2 regions of the Massilia forsythiae genome follow, and region 2 is predicted to be linked to the other one. Evidence: riboswitches for the same ligand, from Rfam matches in the RefSeq annotation. Region 2 holds a riboswitch; the other holds the start of a gene.

Region 1 (4,873 bases), on a different replicon from region 2:
ACGGATGAGCGCGAGGCGCTGGCGTTCGCCGGTCGACAGCAGCTCCAGGTCGGTATCAAGCGCAGCGGCCCGCAGTTTCAGCGCATCGGCCAGTGCCTGCGCCCGCTTCTGCTCCGATGCCGGAAGGTGCGCGCGCGCGGTCGCGTCCCACCAGGCCGGCTCGGCTGCTTGATAGACTACCATCGAACGCCATGCCGGCGCCGTCCAGCTTGCGCGCTGTGCGCCGTCCAGCAGCACCGTGCCCTCGTTGGGAATCAGGTCCGCGATCATGCGCAGCAACACGCTCTTGCCGGAACCGGATTCACCGACGATGGCGATGCATTCGCCTCGCCCCAGGTCCAGGTCGACCGGGCCGGCATGTGCCGAGCATAGCGCACGCAGTGCAAGACGAACGGATGGATCGAAACGAGCAAGGGAATGGAAAGACATGGGCATGGAGTATAGCCGGGTGCGGCTGCCCATAGTGCCGTGTTAAGGTGGCAAGGTACATTACAAATGGGACATCGATGGAGTTTTCTTCCGTATTCGCAGTCGCCACCGGCGCTGCGCTGGGAGCGCTCGTGCGCTGGTGGACGAGCGTGGCTTTGAATTCGCTGTTTCCGGAGATTCCACCCGGTACTCTGCTTGTCAATCTGGTGGGCGCATACATCATCGGGGTGGCGATACCTTGGCTAACCGAAACGCCGTCGCTCGCGCCCGAGATCCGGTTGTTCGTCGTCACCGGCTTCCTTGGCGGCTTGACGACCATGTCGAGTTTCGCCGGCGAGGCGGTGATCCTGCTGCGCGCCGGCCGCTTGGCCATGGCAGCCGGTGCAGTGCTGCTGCACGTTGCCGGTTCGCTTGTCATGTGCACGCTCGGCATGGGGACGGCCGCATTACTGATGCGCCGCTAACCGGCGCTTGCGTGCGTCGCCTTGCCCTCGGTTGCGAGCGGCAGCTCGCATCGCAACAGCACGGCCTGCACCGCGTGCAGTTGCGCATGGTGTTCGAAAAGGAACGCGCGAAGCGCTTCTTCCGTATCGACCAGTTCGACGCATTGCGGGTGGCGCCCTGCCGTTCCTTCCACGTGGGCGTGGGATGGCTTCTCACCCGGCAGGTAGCCGCTGCCGACATGGAACAGCAACGCCTGGCGGATGCCGGCGCGGCGTGCCTGCGTCAGCAGTTGGTGGGCGAGCTGCGGGGGACTGAGATGGTGCCACAGACGGGTGGCGCGGGCACGGGCCGACATCGGGATGTACAGGCGCAGGACGGCAAAATCGTTCATCGTGTGGCTCACTGTTCAGGACGCTGCGCTGCCGGCCTCGCGCGTTCGCGCGCACGGTAGGCATGGAGTTCGGACAGACGCAGGTCCTCGGGAAGCGCGCGCCGGTGCTTGGCCCGGCCGATGCGCTGGGCGCGGTAGATGCCGGTGTGCCCCGAGAACAGGTAGCTGACGACGCAGGCGAGCGCTGCGTACGGCGCGATCTCGCCGCCGAACAGTTCGATGGCCATGACGGTAGACGCCAGCGGCACGTTGGCGGCGCCGGCGAACACGGCGACGAAGCCGAGCGCGGCCAGTAGCGGGAAAGGCAGGTGCAGCAACGGCGCCAGGGCGTTGCCGAGCGTGGCGCCGATATAGAACAGCGGCGTCACTTCGCCGCCTTTGAAGCCACTGCCGAGTGAGACGACGGTAAACGCCAGTTTGCCGATCGAGTCTTCGAATCCCAGCGGCTGCTGGAACGCCTGGACGATGACCGGAATGCCGAGACCGATATAGCGCTGTGTCCCGCTCAGCCAGACCGCCAGGGCGACGATTGCGCCGCCCAGCAGGGGGCGTGCCGGACCGTACGGCACATGGCGCTTGGCCGTGTCGCTCAACGTGTGCGTCAGCGTCGCGAAGAGCATGCCTGCCATGCCGAACGCGATGCCGGCGACGACGACCGCAACCAGGCCGGTCGTACCGACAGCCGGTACCGCGCCGAGCACATAATGTGTGTGGTGGATACCCCACCATAGTCCCACGCGGTCGGCGACGATGGCGGCGACGATGCAGGGCAGGATCGCGTCGTAGCGCATGCGGCCGATCGCCAGTACTTCCAGGCCGAAGATCGCGCCCGCCACGGGCGTGCCGAACACGGATGAGAAGCCGGCGCTCATGCCGGCCATGACGAGTACCCGGCGTGTATCGCGGTCCAGACGCAACATGTGGGCGATTTGGTCGGCCAGCGTGGCGCCCATCTGCACCGCCGTGCCTTCGCGACCTACCGATGCGCCGAACAGGTGCGACAGCACGGTACCGCCAAGGACCAGCGGCGCCATCCGCAGCGGGATCGTTTTCTTCGGGTCGTGGATCTCGTCGATGATCAGGTTGTTGCCGGCCTCGACATCCTTTCCGAGGCGATGATAGATCCACCCCACGGCGAACCCGGCCAGGGGGAGCAGCCAGATGATCTGCGGTGACGCGACACGGATTTGGGTGACGCGCTCGAGTGCAAACAGGAAGAATGCGGACGCGGAGCCGGCGAGTGCGGCCGCGATGACGGAAAGCAGCAGCCACTTCGCCATGTAATGCAAAAGCTCGACTTGTTCGGGTGTGTGATCAGGTTTCATCGGTCCAGTGAGTGAGCCCAGCTGGTCCGGATCGAGGCATGCGCCTACCTTCCCGGCCGGGAAAGGTAGGCATCATCAGCTCGGGATTGAGCGGTTACGGGAGGAATGCCATCTCCAATTAAAGTCAATCATAGCAAGGTTTGCTTGTTCCGCCAAATCATCGCGCGGCGTCCTGAGCGCAGGCGACGCCGAATTCGACCTTTTAACCTGCTGTAAAAACTTCGATCCACTCGTCTTCCCGCCATTTCCTTGTTTAAACGCCAATCAGGTGACCGGTTTCGTTAATGCGTTGGATGACGAACGAATCGTCCTCGAACGTGCATTCATTCACGCAGCAAGGCGTCTGCCGGAGTTGCCAATAATGACTGAGAGAAAGCCCAAGGCAATGCAACAACAGCACACGGTTGACGCTGTCGTGCCCGACCAGGACGACGGTCTGGCCGGCGTGTTTCAAAAGCACGAAATGGAGGACACTCATGACGCGTACCAACACCTGTGCGAGCGTCTCGCCGCCGGGTATCAAGGCCATGTCGGGTTTCGAAAACCACATCCGTGCCGGCCCGGGCCACAAGGACTCGACACGATCGTGCGTCAAACCTTGCCACTGGCCGTAGTCGATGTCGGCGAGCTCGGCGAGAACGCTTGCAGGCGCGCCGGTTGCGCGCTCGATCGCCGTGCCCGTATCGATGCAACGGGATAAATTGCTGGTGTAAATGGCATCCGGCTGCCAGCCACGCGCCACGCGCCGTCCCAGCGCCTCCGCTTGGCGCCGTCCGAGTTCGGAGAGCGGGAATTCGGCGCATCCACGAAATCGCGGCGGATCGATGCCATCGACGTGGCCATGACGAACGACGACGATGCGTGTAACCAGGCGCGTCATCGGGCTAAGCTGTTTTCAACCTACCCGCGCACGAACGCATCGCGGCCGGCGTAAGAGGCATCTCGACCCATCGCTTCTTCGATGCGCATCAGCTGGTTGTATTTTTCCACGCGCTCGCCGCGCGCAGGTGCCCCGGTCTTGAGGTGTCCTGTACCGAATCCGACCGTCATATCGGCAATGAAGCTGTCGACCGTTTCGCCGCTGCGATGGGAGACCATGGCGCCCCAACCGGCACGGTAGGCCAGTTCGACTGCGGCGCGCGTTTCGGTGAGGGTGCCGATCTGGTTCGGTTTGATCAAAACGGCATTGGCGACGTCTTCCTGAATTCCGCGTTCGATGCGTTTGACGTTGGTCACGAACAGATCGTCGCCAACCAGTTCGACCTTTTTGCCCAGCCGTTTGTTCATCATGCGCCAGCCGGCCCAGTCGTCCTCCGCCAATCCGTCTTCCAGCACGGCGATCGGATAGCGTTCGATCCATCCCTCGTACAGGTCGACCAGCCCGGCCGCATCGACCTTACGGCCCTCGCTGCGAAGGTGGTACAGGCCGTCCTCGTAAAAGCCGGACGACGCCGGATCGAGCGCCAGCACGATGTCGTCACCGGGTCGATAGCCTGCCTTTTCGATCGCTTCGAGGATTAATTCGACGGCCTCGGCGTTGCGCTTAAGGATAGGCGCGAAGCCGCCCTCATCCCCGACCGCCGTGTTGTAACCACGCTCCTTGAGGATGGTGCGCAGGCGATGGTAGATCTCGGCGCCGTAGCGTACGCCCTCGGCGAACGTGGGGGCGCCGACGGGGGCGATCATGAATTCCTGAAAATCGGTCGCTTGCCAATTGGCGTGTACCCCGCCGTTGAGGATGTTGAACATCGGTACCGGCATGCGTGGAGCGTGCGACGCGGACAGGGTACTGAACAAGGGCAAGCCCGCCGCCGCGGCGGCAGCGCGCGCCACAGCCAGACTCACGCCCAGAACGGCGTTCGCCCCCATCCTGCTTTTGTTCGGCGTACCGTCCAGCGCAATGAGAAGGGCATCGATGCCTTTCTGGTCGGTCGCGTCCTTGCCGGCAACGGCGGTGGCGATCTCGCCATTGACGTGGGCGACGGCATTCTTCACGCCCTTTCCGTCGTAGCGGCGCGGCTCGGCGTCACGCAGTTCGACGGCTTCATGAATGCCGGTCGAAGCGCCCGAAGGCACGGCGGCGCGACCGACGACGCCGCATACCAGGCGCACGTCGACTTCAACCGTCGGGTTGCCGCGCGAGTCGAGGATCTCGCGCGCATGGATGTCTTGAATGGCAGGATTCATAAGAATTTCCAGGGTGAAAGCCGGCATCGAACGCGTGCCCGGATAAGTTTGCGGTTACTCTATCCCAGTTCGTCCGGGGGTTGCGCGCGACCCGGCC
Region 2 (4,873 bases):
ACCCGGCAAGGCCGGATGGGGCTCAATCCTCGCGCCGACCCATGCCGGCGCCGGCTACCGCATTACTTGGCCAGCTCGACCGCCGGCGCCGCGCCGAACGTCAGCTGGCCACCCTGCACGCCGACATGGATCGTGTCCTTCGGACCGAAGCGCCCGGACAGGATCGCCTTCGACAGCGGATTCTCGATCTGCTGCTGGATCGCGCGCTTGAGCGGGCGCGCGCCATAGATCGGATCGAAGCCGGCCTCGGCGATCTTCTGCAGCGCCTCCTCGCTCAGGTCCAGCGCCATCTCCATCTTTTCCAGGCGTCCTTCCAGGTTGCGCAGCTGGATCCTGGCGATCGAACCGATGTTCTTCTCGTCGAGCGCATGGAACACCACGATCTCGTCGATGCGGTTGATGAACTCGGGGCGGAAGTGACCGCGCACCTCGGCCATCACCGCCAGCTTGACCACTTCCGGCTCGCTGCCTTCCATCGACTGGATGCGGTTCGAACCCAGGTTGGAGGTCATCACGATCACCGTGTTCTTGAAATCCACGGTGCGTCCCTGGCCGTCGGTCATGCGGCCGTCGTCGAGCGCCTGCAGCAGCACGTTGAACACGTCCGGGTGCGCCTTCTCGATCTCGTCGAGCAGGATCACGCTGTACGGCTTCCTGCGCACGGCCTCGGTCAGGTATCCGCCCTCCTCGTAGCCGACGTAGCCCGGCGGCGCGCCGATCAGGCGGGCCACCGAGTGCTTCTCCATGAATTCGCTCATGTCGATGCGGATCAGCGATTCCTCGGTATCGAACAGGAACGAAGCCAGCGCCTTGCACAGCTCCGTCTTGCCGACGCCGGTCGGGCCCAGGAACATGAACGAGCCGTACGGGCGGTCCGGATCGGCCAGGCCGGCGCGCGAGCGGCGGATCGCATCCGACACCGCCTCGATCGCCTCGTCCTGCCCGACCACGCGCTTGTGCAGCTCTTCCTCGATGTGCAGCAGCTTGTCGCGCTCGCCCTGCATCATGCGCGCCACCGGAATGCCGGTCGCGCGCGCCACCACCTCGGCGATCTCCTCGGCGCCGACCTGGGTGCGCAGCAGTTTCGGCTTGCCGTCGGCATCCAGCGGCTGCTCGCCCGCCGCTTCCGCCTCCTTGAGCTGCTTTTCCAGTTCCGGCAGGCGGCCGTACTGCAGCTCGGACATGCGGCCGTAGTCGCTGTTGCGATGCGCTTCCTGGATCTGCAGGCGCACCTGCTCGATTTCTTCCTTGATGTGGGCCGAGCCCTGCACCGCCGCCTTCTCGGCCTTCAGGGTTTCCTCGTAATCGTTGTACTCGCGCTCCAGGCGGCCGATCTCGTCGCCGAGCAGTTCCAGGCGGCGCTGCGAGGCTTCGTCGGTTTCCTTCCTGACCGCTTCGCGCTCGATCTTCAGCTGGATCAGGCGGCGGTCCAGCTTGTCCATGACTTCCGGCTTGGAATCGATCTCGATCTTGATCTTGGCGGCGGCTTCGTCGATCAGGTCGATCGCCTTGTCCGGCAGGAAGCGGTCGGTGATGTAGCGGTGCGACAGCTCGGCCGCGGCGATGATCGCCGGGTCGGTGATCTCGACCTTGTGGTGCAGCTCGTACTTTTCCTGCAGCCCGCGCAGGATGGCGATGGTCGCTTCCACGCTCGGTTCGTCGACCAGGATCTTCTGGAAGCGGCGCTCCAGCGCGGCATCCTTTTCCACGTACTTGCGGTATTCGTCGAGCGTGGTCGCGCCGACGCAGTGCAGCTCGCCGCGCGCCAGGGCGGGTTTCAGCATGTTGCCGGCGTCCATCGCGCCCTCGGCCTTGCCGGCGCCGACCATGGTGTGGATCTCGTCGATGAAGACGATGGTCATGCCTTCGTCCTGGGCCAGTTCCTTCAGCACCGCCTTCAGGCGCTCCTCGAACTCGCCGCGGAACTTGGCGCCAGCCAGCAGCGCCGCCATGTCGAGCGACAGCACGCGCTTGCCCTTGAGCGAATCCGGCACCTCGCCGTTGACGATGCGCTGCGCCAGTCCCTCGACGATGGCGGTCTTGCCCACGCCCGGCTCGCCGATCAGCACCGGGTTGTTCTTCGAGCGGCGCTGCAGCACCTGGATGGCGCGGCGGATCTCGTCGTCGCGGCCGATCACCGGGTCGAGCTTGCCCAGGCGCGCGCGTTCGGTCAGGTCGAGCGTGTATTTCTTCAGCGCCTCGCGCTGTCCTTCGGCATCCTGCGAGTTCACCGACTCGCCGCCGCGCACGGCGGCAATCGCCGATTCCAGCGCCTTGCGGCTCAAGCCGTGCTCGCGCGCCAGGCGGCCGGCGTCGGATTTGTCGTCGGTCAGCGCCAGCAACACCATTTCGCTGGACAGGAACTGGTCGCCGCGTTTCTGCGATTCGCGGTCGGCCAGGTTCAGCAGGCCGACCAGTTCGCGCCCGACCTGCACGTCGCCGCCGGTGCCGGACACCTTGGCCAGGCGCTCGACGGCGCCGCGCAGCGCGTTCTGCAGGCCGCCGACGTTGACGCCGGCGCGCTGCAGTAGCGAACGCGCGCCGCCGTCGTCCTGGCTCAGCAGCGCGCTCAGCAGGTGGGCCGGTTCGATGTACTGGTTGTCGTTGCCGACCGCCAGGCTCTGGGCATCCGCCAGCGCTTCCTGGAGCTTGGTCGTCAATTTGTCTTGCCGCATGGGGTGGTCCTCAATGGTTGGTGTTCAAGTTGAAACGCAATTAAGGGTGCGGCGCCGGCTTTTCAAGATGCGAAATGGCGACCTTGCTTAAAAACCACTTAACCGTGACGAAGGGCTGCCCTGGCATGCGCCGCCGCGCTGCGCTAGAATGCCTGCGGGAGATGGCATTCCTCCCGTGTTCCGCACGAACCGCCCACAGGGCTGATGATGCCTGCACGATTCCCTCCGGCTTGCCGGCTGCGTGGACGTGCGGGCGCCTGCATCGTGTGGTGACGCCTGCATGTCCGGGGAAAGCGTCTTATCGAACCCGACAAGGACATGCATGACACCTTCGCTTCCGCCTTCCCGCCTGCAGCGCTTGCGCCTGCAACGCTTTCGCCTGCTGCCCTACATGGCCAAGTGGATCGTGCTGGCCGTGCTGGCCGGCGCGCTGGCCGGCTCCGCCTCCGCCCTGTTCCTGTTCGCGCTCGACCGCGCCACGGCGAGCCGCCTGGCCCACCCATGGCTGTTGTGGCTGCTGCCATTGGGCGGCTTCGCCGTGTCCTGGGTTTACCTGCGATGCGGGCGCCAGGTCGAGCCCGGCAACAACCTGCTGATCGACGAGATCCACGACCCGAAACAGGTGATCCCGCTGCGCATGGCGCCGCTGGTGATGGGCGGCACGGTCGCCTCGCACCTACTCGGTGCCTCGGTCGGGCGCGAGGGCACGGCGGTGCAGATGGGCGGTGCGCTGGCCGATCAGCTGACCTTGCTGCTGCGCCTCGGCCACCAGGAGCGCCGCATCCTGCTGATGGCGGGCATCAGCGCCGGCTTCGCCTCGGTATTCGGCACGCCGCTGGCCGGCGCCGTGTTCGGCCTGGAAGTGCTGGCCATCGGCCGCCTGCGCTACGACGCCCTGCCCGCCTGCCTGGCCGCCGCCGTCGCCGCCGACCGCGTGTGCCAGCTGTGGGGGGCGCATCATACCCACTATGCGATCCCCGCCGCTGCGATTCCGGCCGTGACGGCGTGGACGCTGGCGGCGCTCGTCGTCGCCGGCGCCGCCTTCGGCCTGGCCGGCAAGCTGTTCGCCGACTGGACCCATGCGCTGGGCGGCTGGTTCAAGCGACGCGTGGCCTACGCGCCGCTGCGCGCGCTGCTGGGCGGCATCGCCATCGCCGCCGCGGCCATGCTGCCGGGCACCGGACACTACCTGGGGCTGGGCATCCCGACCATCCAGGCCGCGTTCGTGCAACCCATGCCGCCCTGGGACTTCGCCGGCAAGATGGCTTTTACCATCGCATCGCTGGCCAGCGGCTTCAAGGGTGGCGAGGTGACGCCGCTGTTCTACATCGGCGCCACGCTCGGCAATGCCTTATCGCCGCTGCTGCAGCTGCCGTTTCCGCTGCTGGCCGGGGTCGGCTTCGTGGCCGTGTTCGCCGGCGCCGCGAATACGCCGATCGCCTCGACGCTGATGGCGCTCGAGCTGTTCGGCGCCGAGGTCGGGGTGTACGCCGCCATCGGCTGCGTGGTCAGCTACCTGTTTTCGGGACATACCGGGATCTATCGCTCGCAACGGATCGGCAACGGCAAGCACGGCCATGGAGAGCGGGCGCCGCACGCGTTGCGGCTGGGGGAATTGGCCGAATGGCGGCGCCGGGCCGGAAAGGAGAGCGCCTCCGAAGAGTGAGGCGATGCGTACGCCGCCAGCCCAAGCAGAGCCGGCAACGACGGCCACCGGCCCGGGCAGGTCTTGCCGCGATCGCAACCGCGGCCGTGTGTCAGGCGCGCTCGTCGCCGGGCACGGCGCTCATCGCCAGGTCGCGCACGTTCTTTTGCACGGCGACGATGGCGAACAGGGCGAGCACGAAGGACATCGCATAAAAACCCTTTTCGCTCAGGCTCAGGGTGGCGTTCAACAGGCCCACCACCAGCAGCAGGACCGCGGCCAGCAGCGACATCCAGCACAGGCCGAAGTAGATGCCGGTGACGCGTATGCCCTCGGCGCGGTCGCGCACCGTCTTCTGCAGCGACACCGCGGCGAAACAACCGTACAGCAGGATCGTCAGGTAATACCCCTTTTCGTTCAGCTGCATCTGGGCATTCCACAGCCCGATCAGGTAGGCGGCCAGCCCGATGGCGAGGGCGGCCCAGGAAGCGCCGACGAAGGCCGGGCTGGGGCGATAGGCGACGGTGCCGGACAGGCTCATGGGACGCTCCGC

What was found. A riboswitch is a leader RNA that binds a small molecule or an ion and turns the genes downstream of it on or off. The one in region 2 is predicted to bind fluoride.
Region 1: it holds a riboswitch for fluoride, as region 2 does, so the genes downstream of both, HH212_RS26850 (voltage-gated chloride channel family protein) here and HH212_RS16795 (chloride channel protein) in region 2, are expected to answer to the same signal.

What each region holds. Positions count from the first base shown of each region.
Region 1 is NZ_CP051686.1:108,334-113,206, forward strand. It holds gene HH212_RS26835 (ABC transporter ATP-binding protein) at 1-435, opposite strand, end outside; gene crcB (fluoride efflux transporter CrcB) at 507-893, shown strand; gene HH212_RS26845 (DUF190 domain-containing protein) at 890-1,264, opposite strand; gene HH212_RS26850 (voltage-gated chloride channel family protein) at 1,273-2,589, opposite strand; fluoride riboswitch at 2,649-2,714, opposite strand; gene HH212_RS26855 (histidine phosphatase family protein) at 2,843-3,469, opposite strand; gene eno (phosphopyruvate hydratase) at 3,490-4,776, opposite strand.
Region 2 is NZ_CP051685.1:3,903,230-3,908,102, reverse strand. It holds gene clpB (ATP-dependent chaperone ClpB) at 63-2,675, opposite strand; fluoride riboswitch at 2,824-2,896, shown strand; gene HH212_RS16795 (chloride channel protein) at 2,998-4,341, shown strand; gene yiaA (inner membrane protein YiaA) at 4,433-4,861, opposite strand.